DNA from 2 places in the Martelella mangrovi genome. Region 2 is predicted to be linked to the other one. Evidence: predicted binding sites of a transcription regulator. Region 2 holds the regulator's gene; the other holds the start of a gene.
What was found. Region 2 encodes LexA, which represses DNA repair genes until DNA is damaged. Its sites were predicted from a motif close to TGTTCNNNNTGTGTTCNG; they were not measured.

Region 1: the regulator LexA is predicted to act here: its motif matches at 7,174-7,191, upstream of parE (DNA topoisomerase IV subunit B).

Annotation. Positions count from the first base shown of each region.
Region 1 is NZ_JBEPLY010000003.1:321,510-333,426, reverse strand. Features, by position in the region: gene purB (adenylosuccinate lyase) at 1-183, shown strand, start outside; gene ABID12_RS06265 (RBBP9/YdeN family alpha/beta hydrolase) at 264-815, shown strand; gene ABID12_RS06260 (sensor domain-containing protein) at 1,116-3,644, shown strand; gene pyrG (CTP synthase) at 3,659-5,290, opposite strand; gene secG (preprotein translocase subunit SecG) at 5,481-5,936, opposite strand; gene tpiA (triose-phosphate isomerase) at 6,279-7,049, opposite strand; gene parE (DNA topoisomerase IV subunit B) at 7,452-9,512, shown strand; gene ABID12_RS06235 (patatin-like phospholipase family protein) at 9,877-10,725, shown strand; gene ABID12_RS06230 (alpha/beta hydrolase) at 10,761-11,917, shown strand, end outside.
Region 2 is NZ_JBEPLY010000005.1:107,236-119,152, reverse strand. Features, by position in the region: gene ABID12_RS09500 (UbiH/UbiF family hydroxylase) at 1-296, shown strand, start outside; gene ABID12_RS09495 (AEC family transporter) at 331-1,281, opposite strand; gene ABID12_RS09490 (cytochrome c biogenesis CcdA family protein) at 1,308-2,042, opposite strand; gene ABID12_RS09485 (hypothetical protein) at 2,057-2,233, opposite strand; tRNA gene ABID12_RS09480 (tRNA-Lys) at 2,291-2,366, shown strand; gene lexA (transcriptional repressor LexA) at 2,547-3,254, shown strand; gene ABID12_RS09470 (ComEC/Rec2 family competence protein) at 3,208-5,754, opposite strand; gene gltA (citrate synthase) at 6,007-7,293, shown strand; gene ABID12_RS09460 (esterase-like activity of phytase family protein) at 7,747-9,945, opposite strand; gene ABID12_RS09455 (DMT family transporter) at 10,042-10,923, opposite strand; FMN riboswitch at 11,024-11,175, opposite strand; gene ABID12_RS09450 (HU family DNA-binding protein) at 11,349-11,624, opposite strand; partial or broken gene lon (endopeptidase La) at 11,905-11,917, opposite strand, start outside.

The sequences.
Region 1 (11,917 bases), on a different contig from region 2:
CGTCTCGTCCAGCGCAACGCCATGAAGGTGTGGGAAGAAGGCAAGGACTTTCTCGAGGAACTGCTGGCCGACGATGAAGTGACGGCGGCCCTTTCCGAAGACCAGATCCGTGAAAAATTCGACCTCGGCTACCACACCAAACATGCCGACACGATCTTCAAGCGGGTCTTCGGCGAAAGCTGATCCGCCACAAAGATCAGCCAACCAATCAGCCGCGTCCGGATTTTCCGGGCGCAGCCACCACAAGCGTCATGTGAATTGCCATGAAAATCTCCGAAACCGATATCCTGATTGTTCCCGGCTACAAGAATGCCGGGCCAGACCACTGGCAAAGCCGCTGGGAGCGCAAGCTCTCCACCGCACGGCGCGTGGAACAGGAAGCCTGGTCGAAGCCGGAGTGCGAGGACTGGATTGCGCGGCTTGCCGAGGAGGTGAACCGCGCCGAACGCCCCGTCGTTCTGGTCGCGCACTCGCTCGGTATTCCGACATCGGTTCTGGCGATCCCGCATTTCGAAAAACGCGTTGCCGGCGCGTTTTTCGTCGCCCCGCCGGAGGTCGACAATCCGAAGGTCAGGCCGAAACACATGATGACTTTCGGGCCCTACCCGCGTGACCCGCTGCCCTTCCCTTCAATCGTGATTGCCAGCCGCAACGACCCGTTCGGCCGTTTCGAGCCTGCCCGCGATATTGCCGGCGCCTGGGGTTCGGCGTTTTACGATATCGGCGAATCCGGCCATATCAACGACAAGGCAGGTTTCGGGCCCTGGCCGGAAGGCACGCTGATGTTCGGGCGCTTCGTGGCCGGTTTGCGCTGAACGCGCTTGTCCGGCTCCGGCCGCCATATCCCTCAAAAAACATGCGCCGACGCGTCTCCCCTGGCCGAGGCAATATTATCCATGGCTAATGGATGTAATTGACATTCTCCTTTCAACGATCACACTGGCGATGCGCGGGTGTTTGTGTGCGGGCACTCCGCGGGAGTGTTTGTGTGACGGAGAGCGAACCGGGCTGTAACGACCTGAAACATTCAAAACGGCGGAAACAAGCCGTGCTGTCTGTTCGTTCTCCAGTAAAGGGATGAGCGTTTGGCGAGGGATGAGACAAGTTCCTTTTTGTTGAGCGATGCCGAACTGGCTTTCGCAGTGGTGGAAAACTCGCCTCTGGCCATCGCGGTGCTGGACCTTGCCGGCCTGAAGGTTCTGGCCGCCAACCAGAATTTCAAGGCTCTGGCGCTGCAGGTCGTCCTTGAAGGCCAGAGCATTCTGAACTGTCTTCATGAAGATGATCACCAGCGGATGAAAGACCTCGTTGGACCGGCTTCCGGCCTTTCCGACAAACAGGCGAGACTTGAGCTGCGCCTCGCCCCCCATCCGGACGGACCATGGCGGTGGATGCTCGCATCGGCCACCATTTTACCGGAAAGCAGCGAAGGAGAGCCCGGCCGCGCTCTTGTCTACTTCACCGACATCGACGCCCAGAAGCGCCGCGAACTGCTCGAAAGCGAGCGGGCCCAGCGCTGGGACTACGCGCTCGTCAGTTCCGGTCTCGGGGTCTGGGATCACAATTATCGCACTCAGGAATTCTTCTACTCCCAGACATGGCGTACGCTGCGCGGCTACGATCCCGCCAGCCCCGTTCCCTTTTCCCGTACGCAGGAATGGCTTCAGCTCGTCCACCCCGAAGACAGGGATCATGTTGCCCACGCAATCGAGCGCCAGAAGGTTGGCGACCCCGATTACATGAATTTCGAATACCGGGAACGCCACGCCGACGGACACTGGATATGGATCGAATGCCGTGGCGACGCTGTCGAATATTTCCCGGATAGAAGACCGGCGCGCATTATCGGAACCGATCAGGACATCACGGAGCGCAAGAACGCCGAAGCCCTGCTCGCCCATACGCGCCAACGCCTGGAAATGGCTCTGGCGACCTCGAAGATCGGCATTTTCGAGCATGTCCGCAACAGCAGCATTGTCTACGCCGATCCTCGCATTTCGGAAATCTACGGTTTCGACGACCGGCCCGAAAGCTTTGAGATAAGACGTGCGCTCGATCTCATTCACCCGGATGACCTCAAGCGCATAATGACGATTTCGGAAAATCTGATCGTCAATCGCGAGCCGATGACGGCCGAATTCAGGGTCTACCGTGAAAACGACGGCGCATTGCGACATGTTCGCCACCTGATACGCCTTTACAACAGCGGAACGGACGATGAGAAGGTCATCGGAATAAACTGGGACGTCACAGAGGAAGTGCGGCTGCGTCAGGACCTTGTGACGGCAAAGCAACTGGCGGAAGCCCGCAATTTCGAGCTTGATCGTGCCAAGTCCGATATCGAACACGCGGCCCTGCACGATTATCTCACCTCACTGCCCAACCGGCGTTTTCTGGAGGATGAGCTGGAGCGCAGGGTCGGTGTGGCGGCCAAAACGGGCACAAAGGTTGCCCTGATGCAGTTCGACGTGGACGACTTCAAGGCCGTCAACAGCACCTATGGCCATGCCGCCGGCGACCGGGTTTTGCGCCATACGGCCAGAGTTCTTGTGGATATGTCCAAACATAATGATTTCGTCAGCCGCGTGGGCGGCGACGAATTCGCCATGATCGTCAGCTATGAAGACGAGACCGGCAAGCTCGAGCAAATGGCCAGACGGCTTCAGCTCGAGCTGGCAAAACCGCTTTCCTTCGACGATGTCCGTTTTCGCATCAGTGCCAGCATCGGCCTTGCCACCCAGGAAAATGAGGGGGAAAGCGACGCCGCATCGCTTCTAAGAGAAAGCGATCTCGCCCTGAAATCCGCCAAAGCGAAAGGCCAGGGGCAGATTGTGGTGTATTCGCCGGATATAAGGGCAACGCACACCACCGACCGAATGCCCTCCGACCGGTTGATGCAGGCAATCGATCAGGATGATTTCGTCCCGTTCTATCAGCCGCAATACGAGGCAGGCACACTTGAGCTGCACGGCATAGAGACCCTGGCGCGCTGGCGCCATGCCGACGGCAGTTTCGGCGAGCCAGCGAGTTTCATTCCGCTGGCTCAATCGCTCAACCTGATGAACATGATCGACGCCAGCATTCTGTCCCAGGCGCTCGAGGATCACAGTCACTGGCGTGAAACCGGACTAAACCCGCCGCGCCTGTCGCTCAACCTGTCGCCTCACCGGCTGAGCGATCCAGCCCTTATAACCTCGCTGCAGAAGATGGACCTGTCCGCAGGAACGCTCACCTTCGAACTGCTCGAGTCGATTTTCCTTGATGAGCAAGATGACGTCAGCGCCTACAATCTGCGGCAGATCCGCAGGCTGGGCATCAATATCGATGTCGATGATTTCGGCACCGGCTACACGTCGATCATCGGGCTTTTGAAGGTGGCCCCAAACGGGCTGAAAATCGCGCGGGAACTGGTGGCGCCGCTACCCCACTCACATGAGCAACGCGCGATCGTAAAATCCATTATCGAAATCGGAAAAACCCTGAATATCAAGATCATCGCCGAAGGCGTGGAGACCAGACAGCACGCGCGTATCCTCACGGATCTGGGATGTGACGTGCTGCAAGGATATTGGCTGGCCCGGCCATTGCCGGCGCAGGCGATGGAATCGCTTCTGCGCCGGAAAACCGTGGAGGCCTCTGCCTGACGGACAGCGTCGGCTCAGACGAGCCGGCTCTGTTCCAGGGCAGCGGCAATAAAGCTTGAAAACAGCGGATGCGGGGCAAGCGGCCGGCTCTTCAGTTCCGGATGATACTGCACGCCGATGAACCACGGATGATCGGCATATTCGATCGTCTCCGGCAGAATACCGTCAGGTGACGTTCCCGAAAACACCAGGCCGCAGGATTCCAGCTTTTCGCGATAGCCGGCATTGACCTCGTAGCGATGGCGGTGACGCTCGGAAATCTCGGTGGTGCCATAGATCTCGGCAATCTTGGTTTCTGCGCCCAGATGCGCCTTGTAGGCGCCAAGCCGCATCGTGCCGCCGAGATTGTCCCGGTCGCTGCGCTTTTCGAGCGTGTTGCCCTTTACCCACTCGGTCATCAGGCCGACAACCGGCTCGCTGGCATTGCGGTCAAACTCGGTCGAGGACGCATCCTTGATGCCGGCGAGATCGCGGGCTGCCTCGATCACGGCCATCTGCATGCCGAAGCAGATGCCGAAATACGGCACCTTGTGGGTGCGGGCAAAGCGGGCCGCACGAATCTTGCCTTCCGAGCCGCGCTCGCCAAAACCACCGGGCACCAGAATGCCATGGACCTTTTCAAGATAGGGCGACGGATCTTCCTTCTCGAAAATCTCGGATTCGATCCATTCGAGATTAACCTTCACCCGGTTGGCGATACCGCCATGGTGAAGCGCTTCGATCAGCGATTTATAGGCGTCCTTCAGGCCGGTATATTTACCGACAACGGCAATGGTCACCTCGCCTTCCGGCGTGCGGATGCGCTCGCAGACATTCTTCCACGCATCCATGCGCGGCACCGGCGCCGGATCGATACCGAAGGCATGCAGCACCTCGTCATCAAGCCCTTCGCGATGATAGGCCAGCGGCACGTCGTAGATGTTGGAGACATCCAGCGCCTGGATAACGGCGGACGAACGCACATTGCAGAACAGGGAAAGCTTGCGGCGCTCGGCCTCGGGAATTTCGCGGTCGGAGCGCACCAGCAGGATATCCGGGTGGATCCCGAGCGCCTGCAGTTCCTTCACCGAATGCTGGGTCGGCTTGGTCTTCAACTCGCCGGCGGCCGGAATATAGGGCATCAGCGTCAGGTGGACATAAACGGCATTGCCGCGCGGCAGGTCGTTGCCGAGCTGGCGGATCGCCTCCATGAACGGCATCGCCTCGATGTCGCCCACCGTGCCGCCGATTTCGCAGAGCACGAAATCGAAATCGTCATTGCCCTCGAGAACGAATTCCTTGATCTCGTTGGTGACGTGCGGAATGACCTGAACGGTGGCGCCGAGATAATCGCCGCGCCGTTCCTTGTCGAGAATGTTTTTGTAGATGCGGCCCGTGGTGATGTTGTCGGTCTTGGTCGCCGAGCGGCCGGTAAAGCGCTCGTAATGGCCAAGATCGAGGTCGGTCTCCGCGCCGTCATCGGTCACGAACACCTCACCATGCTGGGTCGGGCTCATCGTACCGGGGTCGACATTGAGATAGGGATCAAGCTTGCGCAGACGGACCCGGTAACCCCGTGACTGCAACAAAGCACCCAGTGCTGCTGCGGCGATACCTTTTCCAAGTGAGGAAACCACGCCGCCGGTGATGAAAATATAACGCGCCATGGGCTTATTCCGATACCGTTTCTCAGCCGATTCTGCCAGAGCCTTTTCAACAAAAACTTCCGACGACCGGTCTATTGTCACAACAATGCCCTGCCGCCGGTACGGTTCCTGCCGTGCCCGACGGTGGGCTCAAAGAAAATCCGGCGGGCTATTGCGTCCCGCCGGATATGTTCAGGTCAAATTTCGGCGATCACTCGCCGGTGGGAACGCCTGTTGCGTTCGAATCCTCTGCCGGCGAGCTGACGGCGGGCGCCGAGGACTGGTCGTCTCCGGCCGGAGCCGCGCTGTCGGCGCCCGTGGGAACACCGGCGTCATTGGTCGCGGGCGCCGTCTCCGTGGAGATCGAACCGCCAAGCTGGTTCAGGATGCCCTGCCCGTCGCTTTCCGCGTTCTGCTCGATCCGGTCGAGAATGTCCGACGGATTGCCCTGGTAGCGCGCCAGAATGCCGAGGCCAAGCGAGGTGACGAAAAACAGCGTCGCAAGGATGGCGGTCGTGCGCGTCAGTGCATTGGCCGTGCCGCGCGCCGTCATAAAGCCGGAGCCGCCGCCGATGCCAAGTCCGCCGCCTTCCGACCTCTGAATGAGGATCACACCGGCAAGCGCAATGACGATTATCAGGTGAATTACGATCAGTACCGTCTGCATGAATGTCCAATCCGTCCCCGCTCGCAGGCCGCAAACGGGGCAATCCAAGAATATCTGGCGCTTCTCTACATGAGGCGCGCAGTCAATCCAACCCCTTTTTGTAGCCGCCGGCCAATCCCGCGGCCTCTATGGTTCACCGTCACCGGCATTCGCCGAAGCGCCGGTCGGCCCAAAACCTGTGATTGCGCCCGTCAGACCCGGCATTTCACAACGGTGCCAGCCGGACACAGCCAGAACGGCGCAGCCGAAACCGCGATTGTGAAACGGTCTCAAGAGGCAGACAAAAACGTTTAAATTGAATGCCTTATACCGTCTTCACAAAGCAGAACACGAATCCATGCCTCAAAGGATATCCTCAAAGGCATGGTAGATGGAAAGGAAATCAGCCGCCTTCAGGCTGGCGCCGCCGATCAGCGCGCCGTTCACATGCGGCACACTCATCAATTCCTTGGCATTGCCCGGCTTCACCGATCCGCCATAAAGCAGGCGGAAGCGTTCACCGGCCTCGCCGAAGCGTTCGATCAGGTCCCGCCGCATCGCCGCATGCACGTCTGCAACCTGATCGGCGCCCGGCGTCTGCCCGGTGCCAATTGCCCATATGGGCTCATAGGCAATGATGGTGTTGTCGCCTGTGGCATCATCCGGCATGCTTTCGAAAAGCTGGCGATGCAGCACCTCCATGGTGCGCCCGCTCGCATGCTCGGAACGGGTTTCGCCGATGCAGACAATCGCCGTCAGCCCCTGGTCATAGGCCGCGCGCGCCTTGGTGGAGACAACCTTGTTGTTTTCCTTGTGCTCCTTGCGCCGCTCGGAATGGCCGACAATGACGTGGGTGGCAAAGCAGTCCCGGATCATCTGGGCGGAAATGTCGCCCGTATGCGCGCCGGTGCGCGCCTTCTGGTGGCAGTCCTGCGCGCCGATCATCAGCTTGGTATCAACCGTCAGCGTGGTGGCCACGTAGAGCAGTGTCGAAGGCGGGCAGATCAGGGCATCCAGCTTCTTCGACAACGGGCCGCTGACACCATGGGCAATGGCCCGGATCTGATCGAGCGAGGCCCGGGTCCCATTCATCTTCCAGTTCCCGGCGACCAGCGGTCGGATGTCGGATGTCATCTGTTCTTTTCTCCCTTAATCTCAATATCAGGCACGGCCGAGCGAACATCTGCACCCTTTCTTTCCCATTCGGGGCCGTGGCGCAAATGCCGTCATGCCGGCTCTCCTCATGCGCCGGCCCGGAAGTTTCCCACTTGTTCCAGAACAAACGGCCGGAACACGGGTGGTGGAAATTCCGTGAATAATCACCAACTCATCGGTTTGAAACCGTATTAGATCGAATCCTGCCTGCCCCGCCAGTCCCTTTTTGACGGCCGGTTCTTCACGCAAATGAAACTCATCCACAGGCAGAATGCGACAATTTGGCACAGCATCGCCTAATGGCCCATTCTTTGCGAAAATAGAGCACTGATTCGCCTATAAGGCGCGTAACCATTCAACCCGAACACTCTGCCGGACCTTATGGATAACAGCAAAGACCTCTTCGCCGATCTTTCAGGCAACAGCAAAAAGGCAGCCGATGACACCGCGCCGCGCCGCGCCGCTCGCAAGGCGGCCGCGCCCAGTGCGGCAGCAGCCGCGCCATCGGCGGACGGTGACTACGGTGCATCGTCGATCCGTGTGCTGGAAGGTCTCGAGCCGGTGCGCATGCGCCCCGGCATGTATATCGGCGGCACCGACGAGAAGGCACTGCATCACCTGTTTGCCGAAGTCATCGACAACTCGATGGACGAGGCCGTGGCCGGCCACGCGGATTTCATCGAGGTGCATCTCGATGCTGAAGGCAGGCTGACGGTGACCGACAACGGCCGCGGCATTCCGGTGGAAAACCATCCGCAGGTGCCGGGCAAGTCGACCCTTGAAGTGATCATGACCAAGCTGCATGCCGGCGGCAAGTTCGACGGCAAGGCCTATGAGACCTCCGGCGGCCTGCATGGCGTCGGCGTCTCCGTGGTCAACGCGCTGTCCGACCTGATGGAGGTCGAGGTTGCCCGCGAGCGCCGTCTCTACCGGCTGACTTTTTCGCGTGGCGTGCCGCAGGGCGAACTGCAGGACCTCGGGCCGATCCAGAACCGGCGCGGCACCCGTGTGCGCTTCCATCCCGACGCGGACATCTTCGGCCCCCGCGCAAAGTTCGACCCGGCCCGCGTCATGCGCATGGCCCGCTCCAAGGCCTATCTGTTCGGCGGCGTTGAAATCCGCTGGTCCTGCGATCCCGCGCTGGTCGAGGGCAATGAGGATGTGCCGGACAAGGCGGTATTCCACTTCCCCGGCGGGCTGAAGGATTATCTGGCGGCAACCATCGGCAAGGATTTCACCGTCACCCGCGAAATCTTTGCCGGCAAGACGGAAAAGACCGGCGGTCATGGCGCTGTGGAATGGGCGGTGTCCTGGTATGGCGGCGACCCGAACGTCCACTCCTACTGCAACACCGTGCCGACTCCGGAAGGCGGCACGCATGAAGCCGGACTGCGCCAGGCGCTGATGCGCGGCCTGAAGAATTATGCCGAGATGATCGGCAACAAGCGCGGCGCCCAGATCACCACCGACGACGTGATGATCTCGGCCATCGGCATGCTGTCGGTGTTCATCCGCGAGCCGGAATTCGTCGGCCAGACCAAGGACCGGCTGGCGACCGTCGAGGCCCAGCGCATCGTTGAAAACGCGCTGCGCGATCCCTTCGATCTCTACCTTTCCGCCAATCCGATGGAAGCGGAAAAACTGCTCGACTGGGTGGTCGAACGCTCCGAGGAGCGGCTGCGCCGGCGCAAGGAGCGCGAGGTCAACCGCAAATCCGCCGTCAAGAAACTGCGCCTGCCCGGCAAGCTTGCCGACTGCTCGCAGAACACGGCCGGCGGAGCGGAACTGTTTCTGGTGGAGGGCGACTCGGCCGGCGGTTCGGCCAAGCAGGCGCGCAACCGTACCAATCAGGCGATCCTTCCGCTGCGCGGCAAGATCCTCAACGTGGCAAGCGCGGGCCGTGACAAGTTCACCTCCAACCAGTTGCTTGCCGACATGATCCAGGCGCTCGGCTGCGGCACGCGGACGAAATACCGCGAGGAAGACCTGCGCTACGAACGCATCATCATCATGACCGATGCCGACGTCGACGGCGCCCATATCGCCTCGCTGTTGATCACCTTCTTCTACAAGGAGATGCCGGAACTGATCCGCCAGGGCCATCTCTTCCTGGCGGTTCCGCCGCTCTACAAGATCACCCAGGGCGGCAAGACCGCCTATGCCCGCGACGACGCCCACCGGGCCGAGCTGATGGAGACGATCTTCACCGGTCGGGGCAAGGTCGAGATCAGCCGCTTCAAGGGTCTTGGCGAAATGCTGCCGGCGCAGTTGAAGGAAACCACGATGGACCCGAAAAAGCGCATGCTGCTGAGGGTCGATATCGACGCGGTCGATTTCGAGGGCACGAAAGTGGCCGTCGACGACCTGATGGGCACCAAGGCCGACGCCCGTTTCCGCTTCATTCAGGAAAACGCAGCTTTCGCGGAAAATCTGGATATCTAGGTCACCGCACCGCTCGCGGTATTCGCTGGCCTTGAAAACAATGCCCCACCGGAAGTTTCCGGCGGGGCATTTTCGTAAACCGCGTCTTCATCGGCGACGCTCAGGAATAATTTTTCACATAAATTTCATAAAGTTAAGCAAAGACATTCATACGCTCGGCGCTAAGCTTCATGCACAGGATTAACGCTAATTGCTGCGCGTCGGCGCCTTTGCTTGCCTGCCCGCACCCGGCCAATTATAGTCCCTTCACTCCTTCAAGCGGAACGGTGTCATGGTTCAACGTCGAAACTTCCTGCTTGCAGCAGGCGCTGGCCTGCTCGCCGGTAGTGCGCACGCGCAAACACGCTCGTCCGAGGAGCCCTCCATGGCCGATACACCTGCTGAAACCCTGCAAAACAGGGACGGCCTTGCGCTGGCGCTGGGCGGCGGCGCAGCCAAGGCCTTTGCCCATATCCCCTATCTGGAAAGTCTAGATGAGCTCGGCGTGCGACCCAGGGAAGTCGCCGGCACCTCTATGGGGTCGATCCTCGGCGCGCTCTACTGCGACGGTATGAGCGGGCGGGAAATCCGTGAATTCATCGTCGATCTCTTCACGCGAAAACAGTCGCTGCTGAAACGGCTGCTGATCGATACCGGTGACACCTGGAGTTCGCTGATCAACATTTTCCGGCCCGCCGTCGTGGAACCGGAAGTGCTGTTTGCAGCACTTTTTCCCGAAGGCATGGCGCAGGATTTTTCCGGTCTCGAGATCCCGCTAACCATCGTCGCAACCGATTTCTATCGTCAGAACGAATATGTGATGCGCGAGGGGCCGCTTCTGTCGGCGATCTCGGCATCGTCCTGCCTGCCCGTGCTGCTCACGCCGGTGCGCCGCGATGGCCGCGTGCTGATCGATGGTGGTTTCGTCAATCCGACCCCGTTCGATCTTCTGGACAAGGCGCGCTATTTCACGGTCGCGATCGATGTGACCGGCACAGATGCCGAAGACACCGGCGAAATTCCCGGATCATTCGAGACCTGGGCCGGTTCGTTCAGCATCACCCAGAGTTCCATTGTCGCCGAAAAGGTCAAATGCGCGCGGCCCGATCTCTTCATTGCGCCGGATGTCGGTCGTTTCAACACGATGGATTTCTTCGCAGTCGAGGATATCCTCGCCGCTGCCTCGGCCGATCAGGATTCGTTCAAACGCCGAATTGAAAATATAATTCAATAAATTAGATGGTTAATTTGAAAGACGACACGAACAGTATGGAACATCAAGGGCATGCCGGCAGCCGGTGGTACAGCATTAGCGTTTTTGCGCTCTCGCTCGGCCTCGTTTTATTCGCAGCCTCGCTGACGCCCTCGCTGATCCCGCGCGGTCCCGTGCTGCAGGGCGCGCTGGCCGGTCTGGTCATGGCGCTCGGATACATGATCGGGCGGTTTCTGCTGTCGCTCTGGCGCGGCCTGCAGATCCCCGAACCTTCGGGAAAGTGGAGTACCATCGCGCGGGCAATCTGTCTGGTTGCTGCCCTTGTTCTGCTCGTCTTCTGCCTGTCGAAATCCATGGAATGGCAGAATTCCGTGCGTGTCCGCGTCGATATGGATCTGCTCGAAGGCGGCGGCGTCATTGCCGTTCTGGCAACCGGCCTTGCGCTGTTTTGCGTGCTGTTCCTGATCGGCGCGCTGTTCCAGTCCGCTTTCGACGCGCTCCGGCGGCGCCTCTATCGCGTCATCCCCCCGCGTGTCGCCAATCTGCTTGGCCTGGTCATCGTGCTTCTGGTCGTCTTCGTCGCCTCGCGCGACTGGATGCTGCCCTCGGCCATCGAGTTCCTCGACGAAACCTACGAGACGGCACAGGACCTGTTTGAAACCGCCCCGCCTGCGCCGACAGATAGCTTTATCGCTGGCGGCCCGGGATCGCTGGTCGACTGGGAGGCGATGGGCCAGCCGGGACGCAATTTCGTCACCAGCGCGCCGTCGGCCGCTGCGATCGAAACCTTCAGCGGCGCCCCCGCCGAACGCCCGATCCGCGTCTATGTCGGCCGTTCACAGGACGACGACCCGAAGGAACGGGCAAGAGTCGCCTTGGAAGAACTGAAGCGCCTGAACGCCTTCGACCGCAAGATCCTGCTGATCGCAAGCCCCACGGGCACAGGCTGGCTCGATCCCGGCGCCCACGATACGCTGGAATTCATGCAGAACGGCGATGTCGCGACCGTGGCCGTGCAGTATTCCTTCCTGCAATCGCCGCTGGCGCTGATTTTCGAAACGGATACCGGGCTGGAACAGGCGAGCGCGACCATGGAAGAGGTCTATCGCTACTGGCGCACCCTGCCCGAAGACAGCCGGCCGGAACTCTATATGCACGGCATCAGCCTGGGCGCATGGTCGTCGATGCATGCGTTCAACGTGTTCCAGATGCT
Region 2 (11,917 bases):
TCAACCTTTCGTTGCGCGACATCATGCGCCTTGCCCGCATGCTGGACGGTATCGACGGCGCGAAAATTTCCGCCAGAACCGGCGAGCGCTATGATTTTCTGCGCAAGTCCGATGTCTGGAGCAGAACGGCCAGCGTCGACCTTCTGAACCGCTCGCTGCTTGCCGATTTCATTCCCGCGCAGCTTGCCCGTTCCGCCGGCCTCTACATGCTGTCGGCCGTGCCGCCGCTGCGCCAGTTTGCCATGCGCGAAGGCGTTCAGCCCCTCAGGGGGATCAAGGAATTATTCGCCGGCTGAAGCCTGTTTTAGCCCTTGCCTATAGCGGCAGGGTCTATAACGGCAGGGCGGTGGCGTCGATCAGAAGCAGAAGACCGGCCAGCGTTGCCGCCGAACAGATTGTGGTGATCAGGATGGTGGCGGAGGCCCGCTCGTACCAGATGCCGTATTGCTGGGCGATCACGAAGACATTGGTGGCCGTCGGCAAGGCTGCAAGAAGCACGGCGGCTTCCACCCACACCGGATCGAAGCCGCCATGCAGCATCATGAAGGCATAGACCAGCACCGGATGTAAGATAAGCTTGGCCGGAACGATATAGCCGATTTCCACCGGCACGCGCTTTACCGGGCGCAGAGCAAGCGTCACCCCCATGGCAAAAAGCGCGCAAGGGGCAGCAGCCTGTGCAAGATAGTCCACCAGCCGGTTGAACGCATCGGGCGGCTGAACCCCGCTCGCAGCAACGGCAAAACCCAGAGCGGTTGCAATGATGAAGGGGTGCAGCAGCGCCTTTGTCAGCACCTGGCGGGCAAGTGATGCCTTGCGCACCGCACCACCATCCGCCACCGCCATTATCGACGGTGCGACGATGAAATGCAGCGCATTTTCAAAGCACACGATCAAGGCGACGGGAACGGCCGCCGCTTCGCCAAGCGCCAGAATGGCAAGGCCCGGCCCCATATAGCCGATATTGCCGTAAGCCCCTGCAAAGGCCTGGATCGTGCTCTCGCGCACGCCGTTGCGTTTCCAGAAGTAGCCGGCGGCAAACAGCAGCGAAAACACGGCATAGGTCGCCAGCAGATCAACGGAGATGAAATCAAGCCGGGTCAGTTGGTCGAAAGGCGTGTTCGAAACAAGCTTGAAGAACAAGGCCGGCAATGCGGCATAGACGATGAATACGTTGAGCCAGACAAGACCGGATTCCGGCTGCCGGATGAGCCTGGCGGCGATAAAGCCTGCGGCAATCAGTCCGAAGAACGGAAAGAGAAGCCCTAGAATGTCTGACATGGCGCAAAACCCGGGCTTCGCAGGCCCTAGCCGATCTGCGATAGAACGGGAAAGGTCTGCTGGAACCAGATCGCCATATCGGCAATAAAGCCGAAAAGAAAGGCAAGGCCGGTGAGAATCAGCAGCACGCCCATGATTTTTTCAATCGTGCCCAGATGTTTGCGGAACCGCGACAGGAAGCGCATGAAGGCGCCGGAAAAAAGCGCGGCAATCCAGAACGGCACGGCAAGGCCAAGCGAATAGATCGCCAGCAGCACCGCGCCGTTGGAAACCGTATCGCGCGTGGCCGCGACAGCGAGAATGGCCCCCAGAACCGGTCCGATGCAGGGCGTCCAGCCGAAAGCAAAGGCCAGCCCCATGACATAGGCGCCGGACATGCTCGCCGGCTTGCCGCCGCCATGAAACCGCGCCTCACGCGACAGGAAGGGGATTTTCAGCACACCAAGGAAGTTCAGCCCCATGATGATGATGATCACACCGCCGACCTTGGCCAGAATATCGATATATTGACGCAACAACTGACCGATGGACGAGGCCCCTGCCCCGAGCGCCACGAAAATCGTCGCAAAGCCGAGCGTAAAGAACAGCGCCGGCAACAATACACGCGCCGGGCGGACGGAGGTGTCTCCCCTGAACTGATCGATCGAAATGCCCGCCATGTAGCAAAGATAAGGCGGCACCAGCGGCAAAACGCAGGGTGAGAGAAACGAAAGCGCACCGGCAAGAAGCGCCGTCAACAGGGAAATATCACCGATCGACACCTGAAATCCTCTTGTCACTCGGCCGTTGGCGAAAGCGCGTCCGGCACCAGCAGATAACCGCCTGAAAGGCGGACCGTAAACTGCCGGTTCCTTAAACCACAGCGGCGTTGAATTCCAATCACCTTTCCGCGCATCGCCCCCGACATCAAATTGTCGCCTTGGAGCCGAATTTCCGGGTTGACCTTCTGCAAGACCCTTTCTATGTTCCGCCCACTTTCCGCTGGCCCTTCAACAGGCGCCGGGCTCGGGAGCGCGTAGCTCAGCTGGTAGAGCAACTGACTTTTAATCAGTAGGTCCAGGGTTCGAACCCCTGCGCGCTCACCATTGTTTGCCGAGAATTTTCTCCTTTCGAAATTGAAACAACACTTTCTAACTCACCCCTTTCCGCCCGCCTTCATGCCTCCATTGACCGCAATCGAGGCCGCTCTGCTATTTCCAGCTTGCGGAACACAGATAGAACAGATATAAACGTTCTGTATTTGTTTCGAAGGCAAGGGGCTGCAAATGCTGACTCGTAAACAACAGGAACTGCTGTATTTCATCCATGAACGGATGAAGGAGACAGGCATTCCCCCGTCTTTCGATGAAATGAAGGAAGCCCTGGATCTGGCGTCCAAATCGGGCATTCACCGATTGATCACGGCGCTGGAGGAACGCGGCTTCATTCGCCGGCTTCCCAACAGGGCGCGCGCGCTTGAAATTCTGCGCATGCCGGAAAGCCTTGGCTCTCAGCCGCCGCGCCGCGGTTTCTCACCGAGCGTGATTGAAGGCAGCCTCGGCAAGACGCCTGCCGAAAGCAAAACACCGGCTGCCGGAAATGACAGCGGCTCGACCGATATCCCCGTCATGGGGCGGATTGCAGCCGGTGTTCCGATCTCGGCCATACAGGAAAACACCCACGCAATTGCGGTTCCGGCCGAGATGCTGGGAACCGGCGAACATTATGCGCTGGAAGTTAAGGGCGATTCGATGATCGAAGCCGGGATATTCGACGGTGACACGGTGGTCATCCGCAATATCAACACGGCCGCCCCGGGCGATATTGTCGTGGCGCTGGTGAATGACGAGGAAGCGACACTGAAGCGCTTCCGCCGCAAGGGCGCGTCGATTGCGCTGGAAGCCGCCAATCCGGCCTATGAAACCCGGATATTTGCTGCCGATCAGGTCAAGGTTCAGGGCAAGCTTGTCGGCCTGATCCGCCGCTACCACTGAAGAAATCGAGGGTTTTCGGCAGGCTGACAGGATCGGCATACGAATCGGAACGCCAGTTATAGAGGCGGTGTTGGTTCCATTGACGTTTTACTGCCGTAATGGCGGGCGTGACGGAAACGTGGGTTCTCACACAGGAGCCGGTCGGGTTAGGCTCTGAGGACGTGGTGTTACCATTTCTTGATTTTGAACCATCGGTATCTTGGACAGTAAACTGCAAGGTGCCGGTTTGGCGGCGCAGTGCTGGTGTGATGAGAAAACCAGGCGAACGGCACGCCTGAAAACCGGGCCGGTAAACGCTGACAATGATGTCTGCGTGATCGCAGGCAGGGCCTACGAGCGCGGGCCGGAATATTTGTGCGACGGTCAGGCCGCTGCCGGGAAGCGATGCCACACACCATTCGCTCTTTTCACAGATGAACATACCGGATTGCGTCCGCGCGGCCTTTATATCCTCGGCAAGGGCGGTGCTTGCATTGGTGATTTGTCCAGCATCCAGGCGGTCGAACCGGTCCGCGTCTTTCAGTATCGCAGCGTTGCTTTCGGTTTCGCTCGGCGGCCGTGTGGCGCTGATGGCAAGTGCGCTCTGCCACTGATCGAAGATGAAGGAAGGCGGACGGCGCTTGCTGAGCGCGGCTGTATCACCGGTGACGATCGCAACCAATGCACCGTCTTCGGAGACAAGCAGAAGCGGCGACCGGTCGCCTTGAGAAAAGGCGGGCAAGGCAAAGGCAATTGCCATCGGCACCAGTCCGACAAGCCTGAGACGGGTGCGCAGCAGAACCAGCAGCATGAACCCGACAAGGAAAAGCAGCAGAAATCCGCGGGGCATCGCACTGGTATCGAGCGCGCCACCAAGACCATCGACCCATTCCGCAATGGCAATCACCCGGTCGAGCCCCCAGCCCATGGCCAGAAGAAAGGGGCCGTGCAGGTTAAGCGGCATTGCCAGCATGGCCAGCAGGCCGGAGGGCATGACCAGAAAGGTGACAATCGGCATGGCGAGCAGATTGCCGAGCAGACCGTAGCCGGCAATCCGCTGAAAATGCGCCATGGCAATCGGCGCTGTCGAAAGCCCACCGATCAGTGCGGTCAACACAATACCGAAAGCACCCAGCATGACGATGCGGATCACTGTGCCGGCCGGCATCGACGCCGGGCGAGCATATTCGCGACGCTGCCAGAAGCTGTAGCCCGCAATCAGCGCCAGTGTTGCGGCAAACGACATCTGCATGCCGGGGCCGACAGCTTCCGACGGCGAAACCGCGAGGATGACAAACCCCGCAAGAGCGACATTGCGCATACTGATGGCCGGACGGTCGGCAACGGCGGCAAGCAGCATGATCGCCAACATGATGAAAGCGCGCTGCGCCGAGACCTGCATGCCCGAAATCGCAAGATAGAACCCGGCAGCCCCGATCGCGGCCATAGCGGCAAGCTTCTTGGTGGCGATCGCCTCTGCCGCCTTTGGCGAAAAAGACAGAAAAAGACGCAGGCTTGAAAAGAAGATACCGGCGGCGAGCGCCATGTGCAGCCCCGAAATGGCGATGACATGGGCAAGGCCGGCATTGCGCAGCGCGTCCAGCGTGTCATCATTCATGGCGCGACGCTGCCCGGTGATGATCGCATTGGCGAAAGCCCCCGATTCGTCTGGCAGGACAGCGCGAATGCGCCCGGCAATCGTATCGCGCAGGCTTTCGACCCTGTGGCGCATGAACAGGCCAATGGACTGAGGGCGGCTTGTCTCCCGCGTATGAAGATCACCCGGAACCGCGTCTGGCGCGCCATAGAAGAACCCCACTGCGCCGATCCCGTCGAAATAGGAAAGAAAACCGAAATCGACGAGGCCCGGCAGAGCCGGTCCGGAAGGCGGTGAAAGCCGGGCAAGGCCGGTGAATGCACCGCCGATGTCGACCGGCGGCGATTTGCCGCGGGCAACAAGGGTGACACGCTCAGGTGGACGGTGGATCACCGGATCGTCGGTGGCGATGACGCGCACCACATAACGCCAGCCGTTTTCGGTCGGCTCGCGGGCATCGACCACGCCGGTAACATGGGTCGTCACCGGTGAGTCGAGCATCACCGTAGCAAGCCGGCCCGTCTCAAGCTGCGCCAGAAACGCGCCGCTGAGAAAGAGCGCAACCAGACCGGCGCCCAGCCGGTTCACCGGACCGGCATTGCGCAACGAAACGGCGGCACCAACGGCGATCGCCCAATAGAGCCACAGCCCCCACGAAAACGGCGCTGCAGGCCGGAAAAACCACCACGCGGACCCCAGAGCCATCACAAACGGCGCAAACAGAAAGCTGCGTCCATAGGCAAGTTCTTCGGAAAAAAGCGTGCCGACGTCCCTGCCCTCCGGCTGCTCCGCAGAAGTTGGCGGATTCCAGACCGTATCGCTGCCGGAAGCGGCTTTCGTTCGCCATCTGCGCAAGCGGCCACGAACGGCGCCGCCCCCGCGCCGCTTTGGACGTTCCGTAACCTGTTTCTCGCCCTCTCCCATCAAAACCGCTCCGCCACAACCTAGGGTATCGTGTGGTTACCTGGAGCAAAAAGCAACGTTGCAGAACGCAGCTTGCGGAAAAATTTCCTTTTCAGAAGCTCAAAAAACTTGCTAAACGCAAATTATAAATCATCACCCGCACCGCAACATGAACCATTCAGCGGCTTGGCAGCGGCGCATCGATCCTATACCTAATTGGTACCTTTGATCGTGTTTATCACGCGTCCCGCGCTGGAAGATTTGGAGGATAGCATGACGGAAACTGGCAAACTCACCTTGGACGGACAGGAACTGGAACTGAACGTCGAAGCAGGCACCTTCGGTCCAAAAGTGCTCGACATCAACAGCCTGTACAAACAGTCAGGCATGTTCACATACGATCCCGGCTTCACCTCGACGGCATCGTGCAAATCGGCAATTACCTATATCGATGGCGACAACGGTATTCTGCTGCACCGCGGTTATCCGATCGACCAGCTGGCCGAAAATGCCGACTTCCTCGAAATCTGCTACTTGCTGCTTTTCGGTGAACTGCCGACGGCAACGCAGAAGAAGGATTTCGACTTCCGCGTCACCCATCACACGATGATTCACGAGCAGATGACACGGCTTTTCACCGGTTTCCGCCGTGATGCTCACCCGATGGCCATCATCTGTGGCGCTGTCGGCGCCATGTCGGCGTTTTATCACGACTCGATCGACATCTCCGACCCCTACAAGCGCGAGATCGCCAGCGTCCGCATGATCGCCAAGATCCCGACGATCGCGGCAATGGCCTACAAGTACCATGTCGGCGAACCCTTCGTGTATCCGCGCAACGATCTCGGCTATGCGGCCAATTTCCTGCATATGTGCTTCGCCACGCCGTGCGAGGAATACAAGGTCAACCCGATCCTGTCGCGCGCGCTCGACCGCATCTTCATCCTGCATGCAGACCACGAGCAGAACGCCTCGACTTCGACGGTGCGTCTTGCCGGTTCTTCGGGCGCCAATCCGTTCGCCTGCATCGCCGCCGGCATTGCCTGCCTGTGGGGCCCGGCGCATGGCGGCGCCAACGAGGCCGCGCTCAACATGCTGCAGGAAATCGGTTCGGTTGACCGGATTCCGGAATACATCGCCCGTGCGAAGGACCGTGATGATCCCTTCCGTCTGATGGGCTTTGGCCACCGCGTCTACAAGAACTACGATCCGCGCGCCAAGATCATGCAGAAGACCTGCCACGAGGTTCTCGGCGAGCTCGGAATCAAGGACGATCCGCTTCTCGATGTCGCCATGGAACTGGAAAGAATTGCGCTGACGGACGAATACTTCATCGAGAAGAAGCTTTATCCGAACATCGACTTCTATTCCGGCATCACGCTGAAGGCTCTGGGCTTCCCCACCACCATGTTCACGGTGCTGTTCGCGCTCGCCCGTACGGTCGGCTGGATCGCCCAGTGGAACGAGATGATCGAAGATCCCGAACAGCGCATCGGTCGCCCGCGTCAGCTTTACACAGGCGCCGCCGAACGCGACTTCGTCGCCGTTGCCGACCGCTGATCGGTCAATACACAGTTCGAAACGTTGAAAAGACAGGCCGGTCGTCAGACCGGCCTGTCTCGGTTTGTTGACAAAGCGGCCCCTCACTCTGGGTCATCCTCGGGCTCGACCCGAGGAACCAGGGCCAAACGATATACGCTCACTTTAAACCCTTTCTTATCAAAGGGTTGAGTGGAATGGATGCTCGGATCAAGTCCGAGCATGACACCTCTGGGAAGGGCTGGTGGAGGCAACAACCCTACGTCTTCGGGTTTGTCAGCAGTCTGAGACAGGCCGGTCCTTAGACCGGCCCGTTTTTTATTTGCAGGCCATTATTGTCCCGACAGCGCGCCCCGAGCATGGCGCAGGTGAAGAAATGCCGGCGATATAAAAAAGCCGCAGTGCATTTTGCGCCGCGACCTCTTAAGGACATTTTGCCCGGGCAACATTCCTGCCGCCCGGGCGTGTTATGCGTTACTGCGTCATCGGAACCTTGAAGAACAGCGTTTCGCCGGAGCTGTCGTCCACGCCGTCATTGTCGGTCACGGCATAGGCCGTGCCATCGGCGGCGATGGTGAAGCCTTCGATCTTGTCGGCGACATAGCCATTGGTGGCCGATTTCATCAGCGGCAGCAGATCGGTGACTTCTTCCTTCTGCACGACCGGCAGCTCCGCGCCGATCGGCGCCGGCTTCATGTCCGAAAGCGCAACCTTGTAGAGCTTCTTGACCTTTGCAGCTTCGCCGATCTGGTTGTCGCGCTCGATGATGTAGGCATTGTCACCATTGACGGAAATTTCGGACAGGCCGATCCAGCCCTTTTCCGGGGTTTCCAGCGGATAGGAGACTGCGCCCCATTCACCGGTCGCCGGCGTGTAGGCCAGAAGCTTGACGAAGCCCTTCTCGTCGTCGCCCCATTCGCGCTGAACAGCCATCCACAGCGTCAGATCATCGCCCTCACCCACCGTGGTGATGCCTTCCATGCCGAACCGCGTCTGATGGGCAAGCAGTTCATCCGGCAGGTTGATGGTTTCGGTGATTTCACCGGTCCCGTCGATGTGCAGAACCCTGTGCGGCACTTCTTTGTCGGGATGACCTTCGGAAGCCAGCCAGAAGCCGCCATTGCCATCAACGGCAACGCCTTCGAGATCGAGCTTTTCCGCCGGCTGTCCATCGTGCGTCACGCGGATGGCGTCGGTGATCAGCGCCGGCTTTCTGGAGGCGTCGATGATGAAGACGGAGGGTTGCGCCGAATAGAAGCTGTCATTGACCGCGTAGAGCCTGCTGGCGTCTTCCGGGTCGGCGGCAAGGCTGGAAAGCGCACCGAACCCGATCAGCGGATCATGGTTCACATCAGAGGCGATCTGCGGATAGTCGGCCTCGCCCTCTTCATAGGCATAGAGCATCACATGCGCACGCACGCCGCCATCGGGCCCTAGGTCTTCCTCATTGGCCGTCACCAGCAGGTTGCGGGCGGGAATGGCAACGCCGCTTTCCGGCGCGATCCCCGAGGGCAGAAGCTGCATCAGCTCCGGAGCGTCCTGGACATTGTCATTATAGACGCCGACAACGGAACCGCGCTCGGACATGACGAAAAGATAGTTGTTGTCGCCGAACCGGCCGGTGATCAGCCCTTCCGGCTCAACGCCCTTCTTGCCGGCACGCTTGTCCGGGAAGTGACCGATGGAAGCAACAGCGCGTTCGAACGAGGCGCCGGCCTCATACAGCAGCTCGCCGGTATCGGAAAAGATCGAGAAGCCACGCGAACCGCCCTTGTAGTCGCCCTCATTGGCGATCACGAAGCGATCGTTGTCGAGCCATTTTACGGTGTCGGGCTCGCGCGGAATACCGGTCAGCGAACCGGTGAAATCGAGGCGACCGTCGCGTTCGGTATCAATGTCGGCAAGATCGACCGTGCCGGCGGCAAAGTGGTTCTTCACCTCGCCGGTATTGCCGTCGACGATGACGATGCCGTTGTTTTCCTGCAGCGTGACGACAATCTCGTTGTCATCGTTGATGTCGACAAATTCCGGTTCCGGATCGCTCGGCGCGGTCATCTCGTCAAAACCGGTCATGGCAACATGTTTCGTCGTTGCACAGTCGGCGCCGCCGTCGTTCAACGCGATGATCACCAGATCGCCGGCGGGCATCTGCGGAATTTCACCGTCATTCAGGTCTTCGTCGCGCTCGTTTTCAATCGCAATGGCCACGATCGCGCCATCGGGCGATACGGCAACCGAGTCGGGCTGGCCGCCGAGATCGCACTTTGCCTCAAGCGTCTGCGATGCAATGTCGATCACGCCGAGGAAGCCGGACGGCGCGGTGAAGCTTTCGGACGTGTTGACGCCGACATAGGCTTTCGCGCCGGAAACAGCCACCGAGGTCGGTTCACCGTCGAGCTTGACGGTACCGGCGGCCTTTGGTGCGCGCGGGTCGGTGATGTCGACGAAACCGACGGCTTCGAGCGGGCTGTCAGAATATACCAGCATATTGCCGTCTTCGGTTGCGGTGATGATTTCCGCGGACGTGGCGCTCATGGCGTCCATATCCGCAGGAAGGTTTTCGGCGACGTTGAAAACGGCGATGCGGTTGAAGACCGGCTCGGCGGACGCGGGGATCGCGACTGAAGCCAGAAGTGCGGCAGACAGCGCCGCGCCGGTAAGACGGAGTTTCATAGGTTTCCCTCCTGAGGTTGAATCACCGGAGGGTTGTGCGTCACGGCTGTGACAGGATGATTACGTCCCGATGACGCCGGTGTGACACCATCGCCGTCATCGCTCACGCCGCCGCTCGATCAGCAGGATCGACAACGAGGCCGCCACGATCATCAAGCCACCAACCCAGAACAGCATATCGGGCGCATAGCCGAACACCAGCCAGCCGCCGAGAACATTGAGCGGCAGTTTCAGGTCGTCGAACGGCTGGACATAGGCGGCATCGGCGCTGGAATAGGCCAGCGTGAGAAAATACTGCGCCAGCACGGTCATCAGCCCCAGCGCCAGCATGATCCACACCACGTCGCCCGTGGGCACGGCAAAACCGCCGCCAATCGCCACCACGGCATTGATCGGCGTCAGCAGCATCAGCAGCCAGACGGTGATCGATTCCGGTTTTTCATGCGCCGTCAGCTTCTTGGTGATCAGCGATGTACCGCCCCACAAAAGCGCAGACAGCACCGGCAGCAGCGCCGCCCAGGTGAAACCCGACGACCATGGCTGCAGGATCAGCACAGCGCCGGTAAAGCCGACAGCCGTAGCAATCCACCGCGACGGCCCGACACGCTCGCCCAGAAAGATCCTGGCGCCGACGATAATAAAGAAGGGTGACGTCATCACCAGCGCAATCGCCTGGCTGAGCGGAACAGAGGCAAGACCGATGGCCCAGGCCTGAACGCCAAGTGCGGAGAGCGCAACACGCGCGATATGCTGTCCCGGATAGGCGGTGCGCATCACCGCAAGCCCGGTGCGCCAGAGATAGGGAATGGCAAACAGAAAGGCGATGCCATATTGCCAGAAGGCAATGGACGAGGCTGCAAAGCCCATCTTCATGGTGAGCTGCTGGATCAGCACATTGCCGGCGGCATAAACCACACCGGCAAGCACCATCCAGAATGCACCGGTCAACGCGGGAGAACGATAGATTGCCTTGCTCATGCCTGTCTTGATCCTTCATGGCGCCCGGGGCGCATGCAATAAGGGGACGGACGACGCATGGCACCGGCGGCAATCGGCAAAAGCCGAGACATCCGGCAACCCGCATTCTCTTTCTTCCGGACTGTAACCGTCGGCTCCGGATTTCAACCGGATCTGCTGACCCTTTCCGGCATTGACCGGAAAGGCGCTCGCGGGCTTGCGTGAGAAACGCTTACCGCCGGTGGGGTATCTCACCCCGCCCCGAGAATGTGCCGTCGGCAGAGTTCTGTCTCCGGCATGGTTTGTTGTGCAACAAGTAGTGACATCGCCGGTCCGCGGCAAGTCAATTCTGACGGGGACGTCGGTAACTGAGCGTCAACGAAACAGGCAACAAAAAACCCGGGGCCAGGGCCCCGGGTTTCGTGCCATTCATGAGAAGGCGGAACTTAGGAGTTGCAAGCTTCCTTGAGGCCCTTGCCAGCCGTGAACTTCGGAACGTTGCGGGCCGGGATATCGACCTCTGCACCCGTCGACGGGTTGCGGCCCTTGCGCGCAGCACTGTGCGACACGGTGAAGGCACCGAAACCGGCGAGGCGAACTTCGCCGCCGTTCTTCAGTTCACCCTGTACGGCGTCGAACACGGCGTCGACTGCGGAAGCTGCATCGGTTTTGGACAGACCGGCCTTTTCGGCAACGGAAGCTACGAGTTCACTCTTGTTCATGTTTCCACCCTTTCTCAAATGGTTCGAAACGGATCAATTTTTTCCCAGGGGCCTCGGCAAGGCTTACACCGCTACCCGCTGTCATCCAAAAGCCTTGCGTTTCAAGGAATTGCAATAGGCTTACCGCAATTTGTGGGGAAAAGGACGACCAAAGGACGACCTCAGGGGCCCCTTTTCCACAGGAGCCCCTGAAAAATGGCGAGAATTCGGCGTTAATGCGCCACTGTTTTGTTCGAGTCACCGTCTGATTCATCAGCGGGAATCGAGACCGGATCAGTCTCCGGATCCCACTC